4 regions of the Rugosimonospora acidiphila genome follow, and region 4 is predicted to be linked to each of the others. Evidence: riboswitches for the same ligand, from Rfam matches in the RefSeq annotation. Region 4 holds a riboswitch; each other region holds the start of a gene.
What was found. A riboswitch is a leader RNA that binds a small molecule or an ion and turns the genes downstream of it on or off. The one in region 4 is predicted to bind cyclic di-AMP.
Positions count from the first base shown of each region.

Region 1: it holds a riboswitch for cyclic di-AMP, as region 4 does, so the genes downstream of both, ABEA87_RS39330 (C40 family peptidase) here and ABEA87_RS10515 (C40 family peptidase) in region 4, are expected to answer to the same signal.
Region 2: it holds a riboswitch for cyclic di-AMP, as region 4 does, so the genes downstream of both, ABEA87_RS00130 (C40 family peptidase) here and ABEA87_RS10515 (C40 family peptidase) in region 4, are expected to answer to the same signal.
Region 3: it holds a riboswitch for cyclic di-AMP, as region 4 does, so the genes downstream of both, ABEA87_RS36155 (LysM peptidoglycan-binding domain-containing protein) here and ABEA87_RS10515 (C40 family peptidase) in region 4, are expected to answer to the same signal.

Region 1 covers NZ_BAABJQ010000044.1:52,107-55,829, reverse strand. Annotated here, with positions in the region: gene ABEA87_RS39335 (C39 family peptidase) at 1-841, shown strand, start outside; gene ABEA87_RS42870 (YciI family protein) at 1,063-1,182, shown strand; cyclic di-AMP (ydaO/yuaA leader) riboswitch at 1,317-1,450, shown strand; gene ABEA87_RS39330 (C40 family peptidase) at 1,458-2,453, shown strand; gene ABEA87_RS39325 (ABC transporter permease) at 2,540-3,331, opposite strand; gene ABEA87_RS39320 (ATP-binding cassette domain-containing protein) at 3,328-3,723, opposite strand, start outside.
Region 2 covers NZ_BAABJQ010000001.1:24,236-27,958, forward strand. Annotated here, with positions in the region: gene ABEA87_RS00125 (C40 family peptidase) at 16-1,014, shown strand; cyclic di-AMP (ydaO/yuaA leader) riboswitch at 1,248-1,381, shown strand; gene ABEA87_RS00130 (C40 family peptidase) at 1,410-2,438, shown strand; gene ABEA87_RS00135 (pyridoxamine 5'-phosphate oxidase family protein) at 2,723-3,229, shown strand; tRNA gene ABEA87_RS00140 (tRNA-Gly) at 3,243-3,316, shown strand; gene ABEA87_RS00145 (ParA family protein) at 3,417-3,723, opposite strand, start outside.
Region 3 covers NZ_BAABJQ010000034.1:23,720-27,442, reverse strand. Annotated here, with positions in the region: gene ABEA87_RS36160 (beta-galactosidase) at 1-1,039, shown strand, start outside; cyclic di-AMP (ydaO/yuaA leader) riboswitch at 1,286-1,492, shown strand; gene ABEA87_RS36155 (LysM peptidoglycan-binding domain-containing protein) at 1,492-2,214, shown strand; gene ABEA87_RS36150 (VOC family protein) at 2,521-2,895, shown strand; gene ABEA87_RS36145 (low temperature requirement protein A) at 2,925-3,723, opposite strand, start outside.
Region 4 covers NZ_BAABJQ010000005.1:107,502-111,224, reverse strand. Annotated here, with positions in the region: gene ABEA87_RS10525 (methyltransferase domain-containing protein) at 1-112, opposite strand, end outside; gene ABEA87_RS10520 (TOBE domain-containing protein) at 201-599, shown strand; gene ABEA87_RS10515 (C40 family peptidase) at 709-1,674, opposite strand; cyclic di-AMP (ydaO/yuaA leader) riboswitch at 1,706-1,854, opposite strand; gene ABEA87_RS10510 (DUF6232 family protein) at 2,303-2,782, shown strand; gene ABEA87_RS10505 (helix-turn-helix domain-containing protein) at 2,799-3,695, opposite strand.

The DNA of each region.
Region 1 (3,723 bases), on a different contig from region 4:
AAATCTCGGTAAGCACTTCAAGCATGCCGTGCCCAGTCGCGCGCACCGCATCGCCCTGGTCTGGGCGACGATGCTGGGCGTGGCCCTGCTGATCGCGCTCCCGCTCAGCCTGGGCAAGCGCTCCACTGCCCCCGGCACCGCCCAGGCCATCTCGCTGGCCAACGCCGCCGGCACCATCAACAGCTCGGGCAACGCCGGGGCCGAAATCGCCGCGCCGGCATCGGCCGCGTCGTCGCCGGCCGCCCCGTCGCCCGCCGCCCCGTCACCGACCCACGCGTCGACCGTTCCGGCCGCGCCGAAGGTCGTGAAGGCCCCGGCCAAGCCCGTGGCACCCGCCGCCAAGGACCTCAAGTTCGACTTCGAGTACCAGATCAACGGCTACTACTGCGGCCCCGCCTCGACCCGGATGGCGGCGAGCACGAAGATCGCCGCGCCGAGCCAGGACACCATCGCCATGGCCATGGGCACCACGACCGCCGGCACCAACTCGGCGGCCGACACCACGGCCGAGCTCAACCGCCTCGAGGGCACGAGCTTCTACCACACCACCTTCATCCCCGGCAGCAGCGCGACGTCGGCTGAAATGGACCAACTGCAGGCGAACGTCGTGCACGCGATCAGCAACGGGTACGGCGTCGTCGCGAACATCGTGGGCAGCGCGCAGGACCTGTCCGGCGGGTACCACGAGTACGACGGCGGCCACTACATCGCCGTCATCGGGTACAGCGACAACGGGCGGGACGTGCACATCGCCGACCCGGCCGGTGAGGGCGCCGACACCTACTGGATGACCACCATCGACCTGGCCAACTGGATGGGTACCCGCGGCTACTCCTCCTGACCTGACCGCCGACGGGTAGATCTCTCCTCCCGTCACAAGCGAAACCCGGGCGCCTCGTCCGGGAGCCGTCGCCGGCTCCCGGACGGGGCGCCCCGCTATTCGCCGGGCGACGCCGCCTGCCGATCGAGTATTCCCGGGCACCGCGGCGCCTCGATGAGTTTCATAATCGGGGCACGCCGCTGAGGGACGGCACGTTTGCCGACCCGGTCCGCGATGGTGCTATGGCAATCTTCACTACGCGGGAAGCGGCCGAAGAGTTCACCAAGGACGAGCCGTTCGTGATCAACGGTCTGGTGCGCCGTTGGCACATCAAAGATTGGAACGGAGTATTCGCCGGCTAATGACGCTGAGCACCGGCACGCACGTCAATCGGTAACGGTCTGACTACTACCCTCTTGGGCGGTCCGGCTTGTAATGACCGGGTGCCGGTGGCTATCGTTCGGTCGTCCAAGGTCACCTAACCGTCCGGCCCTGAGGCCGGACACCGCCGAGTCGTCACCACGAGCCGGGAACCCACCTAAGCACTGGGGTGAACCCGCGCAGCCGCGCGGCAGGGCTTCTTCCGCCCGAACCCGTCAGCTAACCCGGTAGGCGGTCGAGGAAGAAGGAGCCGCCCGTGGCGTACGCCCGAGTGCTCAGCCGGCCACGCCGTGTCCTTGTCGCCGTCGCCGCCATGATGTTCCTCGTTGTGGGAACCGGCACGACCGCCCAGGCGGCACCCTCGATCTCGGATATCGAGGGGCAGATCAACGACAACTGGAACAAGCTGGAACCGCTCGTCGAGCAGTACAACGAGCTGCACTCGCAGCTGCAGCAGAACCAGACGAAGTCCGCCAACCTGGCCAAGCAGATCAAGCCGTTGCAGATCCAGGTGGACCTCACCCTGACCCGGGTCAGCGCGCTGTCCGCGCAGCTCTACGAGTACGGGGAGACCTCGCCCCTGGATGCCCTGCTGACCACCGGCACCCCGGCGACGATGGCCGACCAGATGTCAACGCTGGACGCCATCGCGCACCGCCAGTCCGACTCCGTCAAGGACGCCGCCGACCTGGTCGCCAAGTACAACGCGCAGAAGAAGCCGCTGGACGCCCTCATCGCGGCCGAGACCGTGCAGGACAAGCAGCTGTCCAAGGAAAAGACCGACATCCAGAACCAGATGGACAGCCTGCAGGTGCTGCGCCGTCAGGCGTACGGCGAGAGCGGCAAGTCCGGCGGCACCTACGAACCGGTCGCCTGCCCCGCCGAGCTGACCACCGGCCCCGGCGCGATCGCCGCCAAGACCGCCTGTGCGCAGATCGGCAAGCCGTACGTGTGGGCCACCGCGGGCCCCAGCACCTTCGACTGCTCGGGCCTGGCCCTGTACGCGTGGAAGGCGGCCGGCGTCACGCTCGGCCACTTCACCGGGTGGCAGTGGGACGACACGAAGCCGGTCACGCGTTCCCAGTTGCAGCCCGGCGACCTGGTCTTTTACTTCAGCGACCACCACCACATGAGCGTGTACGTGGGCGATGGCTGGGTGGTGCACGCGCCGACCACCGGTGACGTGGTGCGGATGACCCAGCTGAGCAACCCGTACCTGCCGATCGCCGGCTACCGCCGCCCCGGGGCCTGAGGCCAACCCGCGCCCTCACCGCTACCCGTGGCTGCCCCGGAACCGTCAGGTTCCGGGGCAGTGCGGTGGCGGGTTCAGCAGTCGGTTCAGCGGGACGGGTCACGGCCGTAGAGGCGCCGGGACCAGAGGTAGCAGCCGATGGTGATGGCCCCGGACCAGGCGACGGCGAGGACGCCGTTGTTGCCGATGGGGGTGCCGAGCATCAGCCCGCGCAGGGTCTCGATGACCGGGGTGAAGGGCTGGTACTGGGCGAACCACGACGCGCCCCTGGGCAGGGAATCGGTCGGTACGAACCCGCTGCCGAGGAACGGCAGCAGCATGATCGGCATGGGCAGGTTGCTGGCCGCCTCGACGCTCTTGGTGACCAGGCCGCAGGCGACGGCGAACCAGGTGATCGCGAAGGTGACCATCAGCAGGACGCCGGCCACGGCGAGCCATTCGATCGGCGTGGCGTTCGGCCGGAAGCCCACCAGCAGCCCGACCCCGAGGATCGCGGCGAGGCTCAGCATGGACTGGACGAGACTGCCCAGCACGTGTCCGGTCAGCACGGAGGGGCGGAAGATCGCCATGGTACGGAACCGGGCGATGATGCCCTCGGTCATGTCCATCGCGACGGAGACCGCGATTCCCTGAGCGGCGCCGGCCACGGCGATCAGCAGGATCCCCGGTACCACGTAGTTGGCGTACGCGGCCCGGCCCGCCTGCGCGCCGCCGAGGCCGTTACCCAGGGTGCCGCCGAAGATGTAGACGAACAGCAGCAGGAAGAGTACCGGCATGCCGATCATCATCAGCGTCATCGACGGGTAGCGCAGCATCCGTTTGAGGTTGCGCCGCAGCATGGTGGACGAGTCGCGCACGGCGAGGGACATCGTGGTCATCGGGCCGTTCCTTCTGTCGTGGCGGGGCCGGTGAGGGCGAGGAAGACGTCGTCGAGGTCGGGCGTGTGCACGGACAGGGCCGCGACGTCGATCGAGGCGCCGTCCAGCCGGTCGAGGAGCGCCCGCAGCGAGGTGACTCCGCCGTCGCCGGCGACGTCCAGGGTGAGGGCGTCGTCGTCGCGCTGGCCGACGTCGAACGTGCGCGCGGCGGCGTCGAGCTGGAGCGGGTCGGTGAACTGGAGGCGGATGTGGCCGCCGGGAACCAGCCGTTTGAGCTCGGTGGGCGTGCCCTCGGCGATGATGCGACCGCGATCGAGCAGGGCCACCCGGTCGGCCAGTTCGTCGGCCTCCTCGAGGTACTGCGTGGTGAGAAGGACCGTGACGCCGCCGCT
Region 2 (3,723 bases), on a different contig from region 4:
AGGAGTTCACTCTTCGTGAGAAATCACCTCACTGTCCACCTGCCCTCGCGGCGTGTCGCCGTTGTCGTGGTAGCCGCGGTGTTCGCGCTCATCGCGGCACTGCTACCCGGCACGCAGGCACACGCCACCCCATCGATCTCCGACATCGAAGCGCAGATCGACCAGAAGTGGAACCAGCTCGAGCCGCTCGTCGAGCAGTACGACAAGGTGCACGAGCAGCTTCAACAGAACCTGAGCAAGCAGAGCACGCTGAACAAGGAGCTGGCGCCGCTGCAGACCAAGGTCTCGCTGGCACAGACCCGGGTCGGCGCGATGTCCGCTGAGCTGTACATGAACGGCCCCGGCTCCAACCTCAACGCCCTGCTGGAAAGCGGCGACCCGACCACTCTGGTCGACGAGATGATGAGCCTCAACCAGGTGGCCAAGGCCCAGCAGAAGACCGTCGACGCGGTGCAGCAGCAGGTCGCCAAGTACACCGCCCAGAAGAAGTCCCTGGACAGCCTGGTCGCCCAGCAGAAGAAGCAGGACGCGAGCCTGGCCACCCAGAAGACCACGATCAACGCGCAGATCAGCCAGCTGCAGAAGCTGCGTACCCAGGCGTACGGCTCGGCCGGTACCACCGGCGGCAACCTCAAGCCGGTCCCCTGCCCGTACACCTACACCAGCGGCTCGGGCGCGACGGCCGCGAAGAAGGCCTGCTCGCTCATCAGTCACCCGTACGGCTGGGGCGACGCGGGGCCGACCTACTACGACTGCTCGGGCCTGACCATGGTCGCCTGGGAGGCCGCCGGCGTGTCCCTGCCGCACAACGCGGCGGAACAGTACGCGGCCACGAGGCGGGTCAGCTCCAGCCAACTGCAGATCGGCGACCTGGTGTTCTACGGCTCCGACCTGCACCACGTCGCGCTGTACATCGGCAACGGCTGGGTGGTGCACGCGCCGAGGGAGGGCGAGGACGTCATGGAGACGAAGATGACGGTCATCGGCACTCCATACGCCTACGGCCGACCCTGATCCTCCCGGTTCCTCCGGAGTTTGAAACCGGCGGTGTCCACTATGGACACCGCCGGTTTCGATTTCCGCAAACGTTCTAACGAGTTTTCTACTCGTCGGATATGGTCGTTACCGCGCGTCGACAAAGTAAATTCGGCGCGTAGTAATGCTCGTGTTTGCTTGCGCGGCACGGTGTCGTGTCCCTACCGTTATGAGTCGCCGCTCGGAAGTCGGTCGCCCGTGAGGGGAGACCCCGGACGGCACCGCCGAATCGACAATACGAACCGGGGACCCACCAGCACCATGGGGTGAATCCGCGCAGCGCGCGGTAGGGCGCTTCCCAGCCCGAATCCGTCAGCTAACCCGGTAGGCGGTGAAGGCCAAATGCCTTCGCAGGGAAGAAAGGGTCGTCCACCGTGGCAGGGTTTGCCGCCCGACCGCCTCGTACCCGTCTGATTCACACCTTCCGCCTGGTCCGCGCCGCGCGTCTCGTCGGCCTCGTCGCCGCCGTCTCCGGCCTCGTGCTCGCCGTCGGCGCCACCACGGCCTCCGCTGCCCCGCAAACTCCGGGGCAGCTCGAGGCGCAGATCGACCAGAAGTGGAACCAGCTCGAACCGCTGCTGGAGCAGTGGGACGGTGTCCACCAGAATCTGGTCAACAACCAGGCCAAGGTCGCCGGTCTACAGAAGAAGATCAAGCCGCTGCAACAGCAGGTAGACCTGGCGATGACTCGGATCAGCGCGTTGTCCGCCAAGTACTACGAGTACGGCCCTAGCTCGAACCTCAACGCGCTCTTGGAGAGCGGAGACCCGACCACTCTGGTCGACCAGCTCGGCATGCTCGACGCGGTGTCCCGCTCGCAGACCCAGAGCATCTCCGACGTCGTGAAGCTGCGCCAGCAGTACCAGAAGCAGGAAGCGCCCATCGACGCGATGGTCGCGCAGCTCTCCAGGCAGCAGCAGCAGCTGACCACGCAGCGCACGCAACTGCAGAGCCAGCTCAACCAGTTGCAGCAGATGCGGCTGGCCGCATACGGCAGCGGCGCCGGCACCGGCGAGTACCGCCCGGTCGCCTGCCCACAGGTGTACACCGGCGACGCCGGCAGCAAGGCGGCCCAGTTCGCCTGCGACCAGATCGGCAAGTCGTACGTCTGGGACGCCGACGGCCCCGACTCCTACGACTGCTCCGGGCTGACCCTGGCGTCCTGGCGCTCGGTGGGCGTGACCATCCCGCACAACGCGTACCAGCAGAAGCAGACCACGACACCGGTCAGCAAGGCCAACCTCAAGCCGGGCGACCTGGTCTTCTACTACTCGGACGTGCACCACGTCGTCATCTACGTGGGCAATGGCTGGGTGGTCAGCGCGCCGACCTTCGGCAAACCGGTGCAGATGCAGAAGATCAACACTTCTGTCGTCAACGGCTACGGCCGACCTACCACCTGACGGACGACGGCGCCGCGGGTGGCTGACTAGCCCGCGGCATCACCGCTCCTGAATGCCCGAGGCCTGGCCGGACCTCCTCCTCCCCGGTCAGTGTCCGGAGCGGCCTCGGATCCCCTCATCGCTCGCGCTCTGATAGCCCGTCGCCCACGCTCTGATCGCTCACCTGCGGCGCCCCGCCCGCGCAGTGCCTTCCCCCGGCGTACCTCTTCCCCCCGCCGAGCCTGCCGGAGCGGGGCGCCGCGCTTTCGGTTCCTATCCGAACATATGTTCGATAGAATGTGGAGATGGCAACCTGGTCGGAATTCGCGGCAGCCGAGCCCGACCTCGCGGCGGCGATCCGTGAGCTCGTCCACCAGTACGGGTCCGGCCTGGGGTACCTGGCGACGGTGCGGCCGGACGGTGGCCCGCGGATACACCCCGTGGCGCCGGTCATCATGGATGACGGGCTGTACTGCTTCGTCATCGACTCGCCGAAGAGGCGCGACCTCGACCGTGACGGGCGCTACGCGCTGCACGCGTTCCCGCCGGAGGACAACGACGACGAGGCGTACCTGTCGGGCCGCGCCCGGCCGGTCACGGACCGGGCCAGGGTGGAGCGGCTGGCCGAGGCGTACCGGGCGGAGCGCCGGATCGACTGGCGGCTCTACGAATTCTCGGTGGACGTGGCGATGGTGGCCCGGCGGCCGGAGGGCGGCGGTCCATCGGCCCGGCGGACGGAGATCTGGCGGGACGAGCGGTCCGGACACACGATGGGCGACCCGGCTCTGCACGCGGGGCCGGCGATCAGGTAGAGTAGATCCGCTCGCGGGTGTAGTTCAATGGCAGAACATCAGCTTCCCAAGCTGACAGTGAGGGTTCGATTCCCTTCACCCGCTCCAAACCGAAGGCCCTGGTCAGGACGTGAGCCCCAGCCAGGGTCTTCGATATTCTTGATCCTTTGGTCATGCTACGTGCCATTAGCGTGCCATTGGGCGCAGATCAGAGCTTGGCCACGAGGTCCTCCATAGCCTCGACGCAGTTGAGGCGGTACTCCTCGTGCACCGTCACGCGGTGGCCCATGACGTCGAGCTTGCCGGCCTGTAGCTCGTACAGCGGGCAACCTCGTGCGAACGCCACGACCCCGGTTGTCTGGAAGTCCCGGATGTCCACCAGGCCGCTGTCGACATCGTTGAAGTTGAAAATCTCGGGGTTGCTCGCCAGCAACTTGCCAACGTCCACGGTGATGGAGCGAAGTACGGCAGCATACGCGGATGCCGGACCCATGTACTGCGTGAGGCGGTTCTTC
Region 3 (3,723 bases), on a different contig from region 4:
GCCGGTCGAGCGTCGAGCCGAGACGAGGCTGGGCCTCAGTTTCCGGCCCCGGCAGGCCGAGGCGATGGGGCTCGATCCGGAGGCGAGCCTTCGGGAACTGCTGGCCCGCCCGTTCGAGGTCATCCGGTTCGGGGCGTACTGGAACCGGATCGAGCCGGCACCGGGTGAATTCCACCCGGACGAACTCGACCGGCATCTGGACGCGGCCGAGCGCGCTGGCAAGGACATCATCCTGTGCGTCGGAGCGGTGAAGGCGTTCGGATACCCCGAATTCTTCGTACCCGACCACCGCTTGGACGAGCCGCTGCGGGAGGGCAGGCTCGTCGAGCCCGGACCGCATCGCGCGTTGCTGGACGCGGCGACCGAGTTCATCACGCGGATCGTGCGGCGCTACCGCGACCGGTCGGCGATCGTCGCGTGGCAGGTCGAGCACGAGGCCGTGGACCCGCTCGGCATGGAACACTCGTGGCGGCTGTCGGCGGACTTCGTCGCCAGCGAGGTCGATGCCGTCCGCGCGGCGGACCCGGGCCGTCCGATCCTGATGAACGGCTTCCTGCCCACCTCGCTCCCCGTCGCGCTGCACCAGGGATGGCGCACTCGCGACCAGGGCGACTCGCTGTCGGTGGCGCAGCGGTTGGCCGACATCGTGGGCATCGACTTCTACCCCCGGCACGCCCTGATCGGTGCCGCCGGGCGGACGGTGTATCTGGACGGCAGCCGCACCCCGTGGCAGCAGCGCAGGCGGCGGAAACTGTTCGAGTGGGCCGCCGCTACCGGCAAACGGCTGATGGTCGCGGAGGGGCAGGCGGAGCCGTGGGAGACAGTGACCGAGCCGCCCCGCCCGCACGGTGAGGGAATGTACAGCTGCCTGCCCGAGCACGTGATAGCCAACTTCAACCAGTGCGTGCGCTGGAGCCGCGGGGCCGGCGCGGTGCTGTCGGCGTACCTGTTCTGGGGGGCCGAGTACTGGCTCGCTCGGAGTCGCGATGGTGACCGTCGGTATCTGGAGGCCGTCGACCGGGTACTCGACGAGTCGTAACCGGCAGGCATGTGAGCGTCACGGTTGGACCGGGCGGGCTCCCGTGCGCCGGTCGCGCGGCCATACCTCGTGCTTCCCTCATGTCGCAAATAACGGGCTCGCGCGTCCCGGCCGTAACCGACCGGGTTTCGCGGTGAGCAGTCTCACGATAATCGTCGTTTGGTTTGTCGCACGGCGATCCATCGGCCTAGCTTCGGGCGGTCCGCAACCGTGGACCACGTCGCCCGGTACGCCGAATCCTGCCGCCGGCCGACGCAACCGAATCCAACGGCAGGAGCGGGGGAACCAGGTTCTCCGGCGCGCGTCGCGCGTCTTGGGGTGAAGCCGCCTCGTTACTCCTAGTAGTTATTGAGCCCGTGAAGCGGGCTGGTGCCGGAGTCAACGGACACGGCGGCCGGGCATACCTCGGCCCGAACCCGACAGCTCACCTCGGAGGCGTGGAGGAGTTTGCCATGGCATTTTCCAAGCACAACGATCGCGGGCCCCGGGGACGTCGTGGCGGCGTCATCGCCGCGCTGGCGGTTTCCGGTGCGGCCGGTGCCCTCGCCCTGCTCGGCCCCGGTACGGCGGCCAGCGCCTCGCCGAGCGTGAACTGGGACGCGATCGCGAAGTGCGAGTCCGGTGGGAACTGGAGCATCAACACCGGAAACGGCTTCTACGGGGGTCTGCAGTTCTCGCAGGGCACCTGGGCCGGGTACGGCGGCACGCAGTACGCGGCCCGCGCGGACCTGGCCAGCCGTGAGCAGCAGATCGCCATCGCGGAGAAGGTGTTGGCCGGACAGGGGATCGGCGCATGGCCGGTCTGCGGCGCGCGGGGCGGTTCGTCGAGTTCGGGGTCGAGCTCCGCTTCGTCGACCACCGCGTCCTCGGGTGGTTCGTCCTCGGGCTCTTCGTCGTCGGGTGGTTCGTCTTCGGGTGGTTCGTCTTCGGGTGGTTCGTCGACGCACCACTCGTCGTCGGGCTCTTCGTCCTCGGGCGGTTCGACCTCCCGGGATTCGTCGGCGGGCGGTTCGTCGGCGGGCGGGGACTACACCGTCCAGTCCGGCGACACGCTGTCCGAGATCGCGCAGCAGCACGGGATCGAGGGCGGCTGGCGGACGCTGTACCAGAAGAATGAGGGCGTCATCGGTGGCGACCCGAACTTCATCCTTCCCGGCGAGCGGCTGGCGTTCTGAGGCGCTACCGGGCAGTGCGGAAGACGCACAACCGTAAGACGCACAACCGTAGGACGCACCAACCGTAGGACGCGCCAACCGTAAGACGCACCTACCGTTTTCGGGCGTCCGCCGTGGTTCGGCGGGCGCCCGAGCGGGAGCGCGTCCGATCCGCGTGAGCCGGCGGCCCGAATGTCCAGTGTGGACTTTCGTGCCGCTGCCGTCGCGGGCCCGGGTCGCCGAGAACCATCCGACCGGGGGACACCCACGGCGGGACGCGGGCGCGTCGTTGACTGGTAACTGGTCGGACTACCTATTATCGGCGGCATGAGTCTCACCCACATCCAACTGCTCTCCCTCCCGGTCACGGATCAGGATCGGGCCAGGGACTTCTACGTCGACACCCTCGGGTTCGACCTTGTCAACGACGACGCCACGATGCCGGGCCAGCGGTGGGTTCAGGTCCGGCCGAGCGGTGGGCAGACCTCGATCACGCTGGTGACCTGGTTCGACACGATGTCGGCCGGCAGCGCCAAGGGTCTGGTCATCGAGTCCGACGACCTGGACGGCGACGTCCAGACCCTCGTGGCGCGGGGAGTGATCATCGAGGGCGGCATCCAGCAGGCGCCGTGGGGACGCTTCGTCACCTTCGACGATCCCGACGGCAACGGCATAGTCCTGCAGTCCACCGCCGGCCGCTGAGGTCCCGGGCGACCCTCGACGAGTCGTGTTCAGGGGTCGCCCGACAGCCTGCCGGAGCCGCGCCGGCCGCGGATGGCGTCGGTGACCGCGACGCCCAGCAGGTTGATGGCGACCAGGACCGTCGCCAGTAGCGGCGGCACCGCGCACGCGACGACCGCCATCGGGATCAGCACTACCGCCCAGGCGACCCGGGAGCGGGAGTACCGGCGGAACATCTGGTACTCGAAGGTGATCCGGCCGACCAGGAACAGGGCCGGCCCGGCGAACAGCACCACCGCCCAGGCGGCCGGCGTCGTCCCGCCGGGCTGCCCGATCACGAGCTCGAAGCCGGTACCCAGGGCCACCACGCCGGCCACCGTGAGCACCTGTGTGTACGGCGCCCAACGCTCGACCCGTCCCGGGTTCTGGTCGATCACCGTCTCGAAACGCAGCCCGATCCGGAACACGTAGATCTGCCACAACAGCGCCGTGGCGGCGAACGCCGCGAGGAGGGCGGCGGTGCGGAGCCCGGAGAAGCCGGTCTGGCCGAACTTCAGGGCCGGCACCACGATCAGGTCGCCGAGGGTCAGGATCATGAATTGCTGGTACCGCTCGCCGAGGTGCCGGCCGGCCGTCTCGTACTGGGACAGGGGCACCCGGCCGAGCCGCGGCACCGGGTACCGGAGCGCGCCGATCAGGTACTCCAGGGCCAGGGCGAGCGCCCACAGTGCGCCGCGGGTGGTGGGGTGCGGCGACAGCGCGCCGAGGATCCACGCCGGGGTCGAGACGCCGAACCAGATCATGAATCGGGCGGCCCGGATCTGCGGGCCACCGCGCTGGAACGTGACC
Region 4 (3,723 bases):
CCACCCGGCCCGGCGACGGCACCGTGATCCGGCCCACCAGATCGGCGAACGGCCGGGCGCGTTCGTCGGAGAAGCCGAGGTAGAGCGCTGGGTCCCAGGTCGGTGAGGTCATAGCTACATGATTTCAGGTCTGGCATCGCCGCCGGCGCCCCGCGAATGGCCGCTGTACATGCGGATCAGCCGATGGCAATGTGTGCCGCGTGACGGATTTTCGGATCACCGAGGCGGCCGAACTGCTCGGCGTGAGCGCCGACACCGTGCGGCGGTGGGCGGACTCCGGACGGCTCAGCGCTCGCCGTGACGAGCACGGCCACAGGCTGGTGGACGGCGTGAACCTGGCCGACTACGTGCGCCGGGTGGGCGAGGGGACGTCACGGGACAGCCGGGCCGCGTCGTCGGCCCGCAACCGGTTCCGGGGTCTGGTCACGTCGGTCACCAAGGACACCGTGATGGCTCAGGTCGAGATCCAGGCCGGGCCGCACCGGCTGGTCTCGCTGATGAGCCGGGAGGCGGTCGACGAGCTGGGCCTGGCGGTGGGCTCGGTGGCCGAGGCCGTCATCAAGTCCACCAACGTCATCGTCGAGTTGCCGCGGGAGTAGGCGTCAGACGGGCACCCGTCCGCGCCCCCGCGGGGAGGTCGGGGGCGCGGACGGGGACGTCGCGGGCCGGCGCGAGTGGGGGGTCAGGCCGGCCCCGCAACGTTCCTTACTACGGACGTCCGTACGCGTAAGGGGTCATCATGTCCACGCTCGCCAGCTTGACGACCTCGCCGGGCTGCGGCGCGTGGATGACCTGGTTGTTGCCGACGTAGATGGCCACGTGCCCGAGGCTCTCGTAGAACACGAGATCGCCGGGTTCGAGCTGACTGCGGCTGATGTGACTCACCGCGCTGTACTGCTCGGCGGCGTTGTGCGGGAGGCTCACGCCGGCCGCCGCCCACGCCTTCATGGTCAGCCCGGAGCAGTCGTACCCGCTGGAGCTCGCGCCGGCCCACACGTAGGGCGTGCCGAGCGCGGCGTACGCGAACTTGACGGCGGCCCCGGCCGCACCCGCCACGGGCGGTGCCTTGGCCGTGGACTTGCTCGCCTTCTCGGTGGCCGTCCCGTACGCCTTGGTGCGTTCCGCGTACAGGGTCTTCAGGTCACCGTTGATCTTCGTGCGCTGTGCCGAGAGCGCGGCCTGCTGGGTGCGTTGCGAGGCGAGGTTGGCGTCGAGCAGCTTCTTCTGGCCGTCGAACTTGGCCTTGGCCGCCTGGTACTGGCTCACCTCGGCCTGCTGTCGCCGGCTGATCTGATTCAGCGTGTTGAGCTGATCGATGAGACCCTGCGGTGAGCCCGCCTGCAGCAGGGCATCCGCGGTCGTGGCGGGTCCGCCTATGTAGGCGGCGACGGCCAGCTTATCGATCTTGTCGGAGGCGGCGTCCAGGCTCGTCTGCAGCGGCTTCATCTGCTGCTGGAGCTTGTTTTCCGCAGCCTGACTGGCGGTCAACTGCCCGGTGACCTTGTCGTACTGTTCGATGATTTTTTCCAGGTTCGTCGAATCCTGGTCGATTTGTTGCTGAATTTGTGCCGCGGTCGGCTCGGCATTGGCGACAGACGCCGGCGCCACGATGGCGACCGCGGCTACCCCGATGAACAGGGCCCGCAACATTGTCCGCGCGGTGCGCAAGGGCAACCCTTTCTTCCTTGACAGAGACACGGGAACTTGAGTCTCCGTCGCCGCCTACCGGGTTAGCTGACGGATTCGGGCCGGAAGTAGCCCTACCGCGAGAATCTCGCGGATTCACCCCAACGAACCTGGTTCCCCGGCTCGCGTTCCCTGCCGTGATGGGGGCAGAGTCGGCAACTCGGCGGTGCCACCCGGTATCGCCTGGAATGGTCGACTGGACTTCCGGTTGGCTTCTTCAAGCTAGCGGGAAGATGCCGACCGGGAAACCCAGTGCGCCGGATCTGCTCCAGATTTGGCCTAACAAGAGGAATGTCTGTTGCGGCGCCGGGACGTGAATGGCATTCACGCGCAGCGGCGAGTGGCCGGTCGACCACTCCGCGCACTCGCGCTAGCTGCGCAAACGTGGGCGCCAAGGATCGCTCGTCGCCCGTGTGTGCCATATCGCTCAATGAAGGAAGTCGAACTGACATATAGCAGATATACAGGCTTCCCTTATACAGGTGGCTGTCGCACAATGAGACTCATCATCATGTTGCGCTACCCGCGCAACGACAGAAGCGGCACCCGGCTGCCACCGGATGCCGCTCAGACCTCACTCCATCGCCCGTCTCAAGAGCCCGGAGGAGACACTTCAATGGAGCGTACCCAGAGGGGTTCCCCCGTACCAGAGCGGAGGCGCCCCGGCGAGACGATCCTGTACAACGCGGACGGGGTCAAGGTCACGGATCGTTGGCTCGTCGTCGGTGGACGCCGGTACCCGATCGAGTCGCTGTGTGAGCTGCGCGTGGTGCGCGCCCCGCACAGCCGGCTGACCATCGACGCGGGGATCGCGTCGGGCGTGATCGCGTTCGGCATCGTCCTCACCGCGCGCTACCTCGACCCTGCCGGCTGGCTCGGCGCGGCCGTGGTGCTGGCCGTGCCGTTGAGCCTGCTGGTGTACGGCCTGCTGCGCCGGCCCAGGCCGTTCGAGATCTGGGCGCAGTACCAGGGGCTGACGGTTCGGCTGCTCTCAATGCGGGACCCGCGGCGTTTCGGCCAGATCAGGCGGGCGCTGATCCGGGTCCAGGAGTGGGAGCCGGACCTGCCCAGCCGCCCCCGGGACACCGCCGCCTGAGCCCCGCTGACCACGCTCACACCTCGCGCGCGGCGCGATCGATGAGCGCGAGCGAGTCCGTCTCGTCCAGTGCCGCCGAGCGGACCCGCTCGAACAGGTTGGCGTAGGCCGTGACGGCCGGGTGCTGGGTGCGCATCGACTGCACCCCGCGCAGCCCCTCGACGTACAGCGCGGGACCGTCGCCGTCGGCATCGAATTCGAGCAGGACGAAGGTGCCGAGGGTGGCCGCCGTCACCGATGCCGTGAACGGCACCACGTGGATGGCGACGCCCGGCCGGTCCGCGAGCTCCCGCAGGTGGGCGAGTTGGGCGCGCAGGGCGTCCCGGTCGCCGCAGCTCCTGCGCAGGCATGCCTCGTCGAGCAGCGCGACGACCTCCGGCGGCGACTGCTGGCCGAACACGCCGCGCTGCCGTCGTAGCCGGACATTGAGCTCCAGGTCGAGCCGCTGCGGGGGTACCGGTTCGGGTGCTGTGGCCAGGCTCACCGCCCGGGCGTACCGCTCGGTCTGCAGCAGGCCGGGCACGCAGCCGGTCTGGTGGAACTTCAACGCCGACGCGCCGGGCTCCAGGTCGAGGTAGGACTGGAAGGCCGCGGCGAAGTGGTCCCGGTAGGCGTACCACCAGGGCCGGCGGCGGGCCGTCCGGGCGAGTTCGATGAGCCGGGCCGCCTGCTCGCCGTCCTGGACGCGGTACAGCCGCAGCAGGCTCCGCACGTCGTTGACGGAGACGGCCACCGCCCCGGCCTCGATCCGGATCACCTTGGACAGCGACCAGTCCATCTCGGCGGCGACCCGCTCCTGGGTCAGCCCCGCCCCGGCGCGCAACTGCCGCAGGGCGGAGCGCAGCCGTCGCCGGTGGCCGGAGGAGCCCGCGGCATTCGGGTCGATGCCGGCCGTGATCCGGGTATCGGACATCCACCCTCCGTCCGTCGCGCGAGGGTCG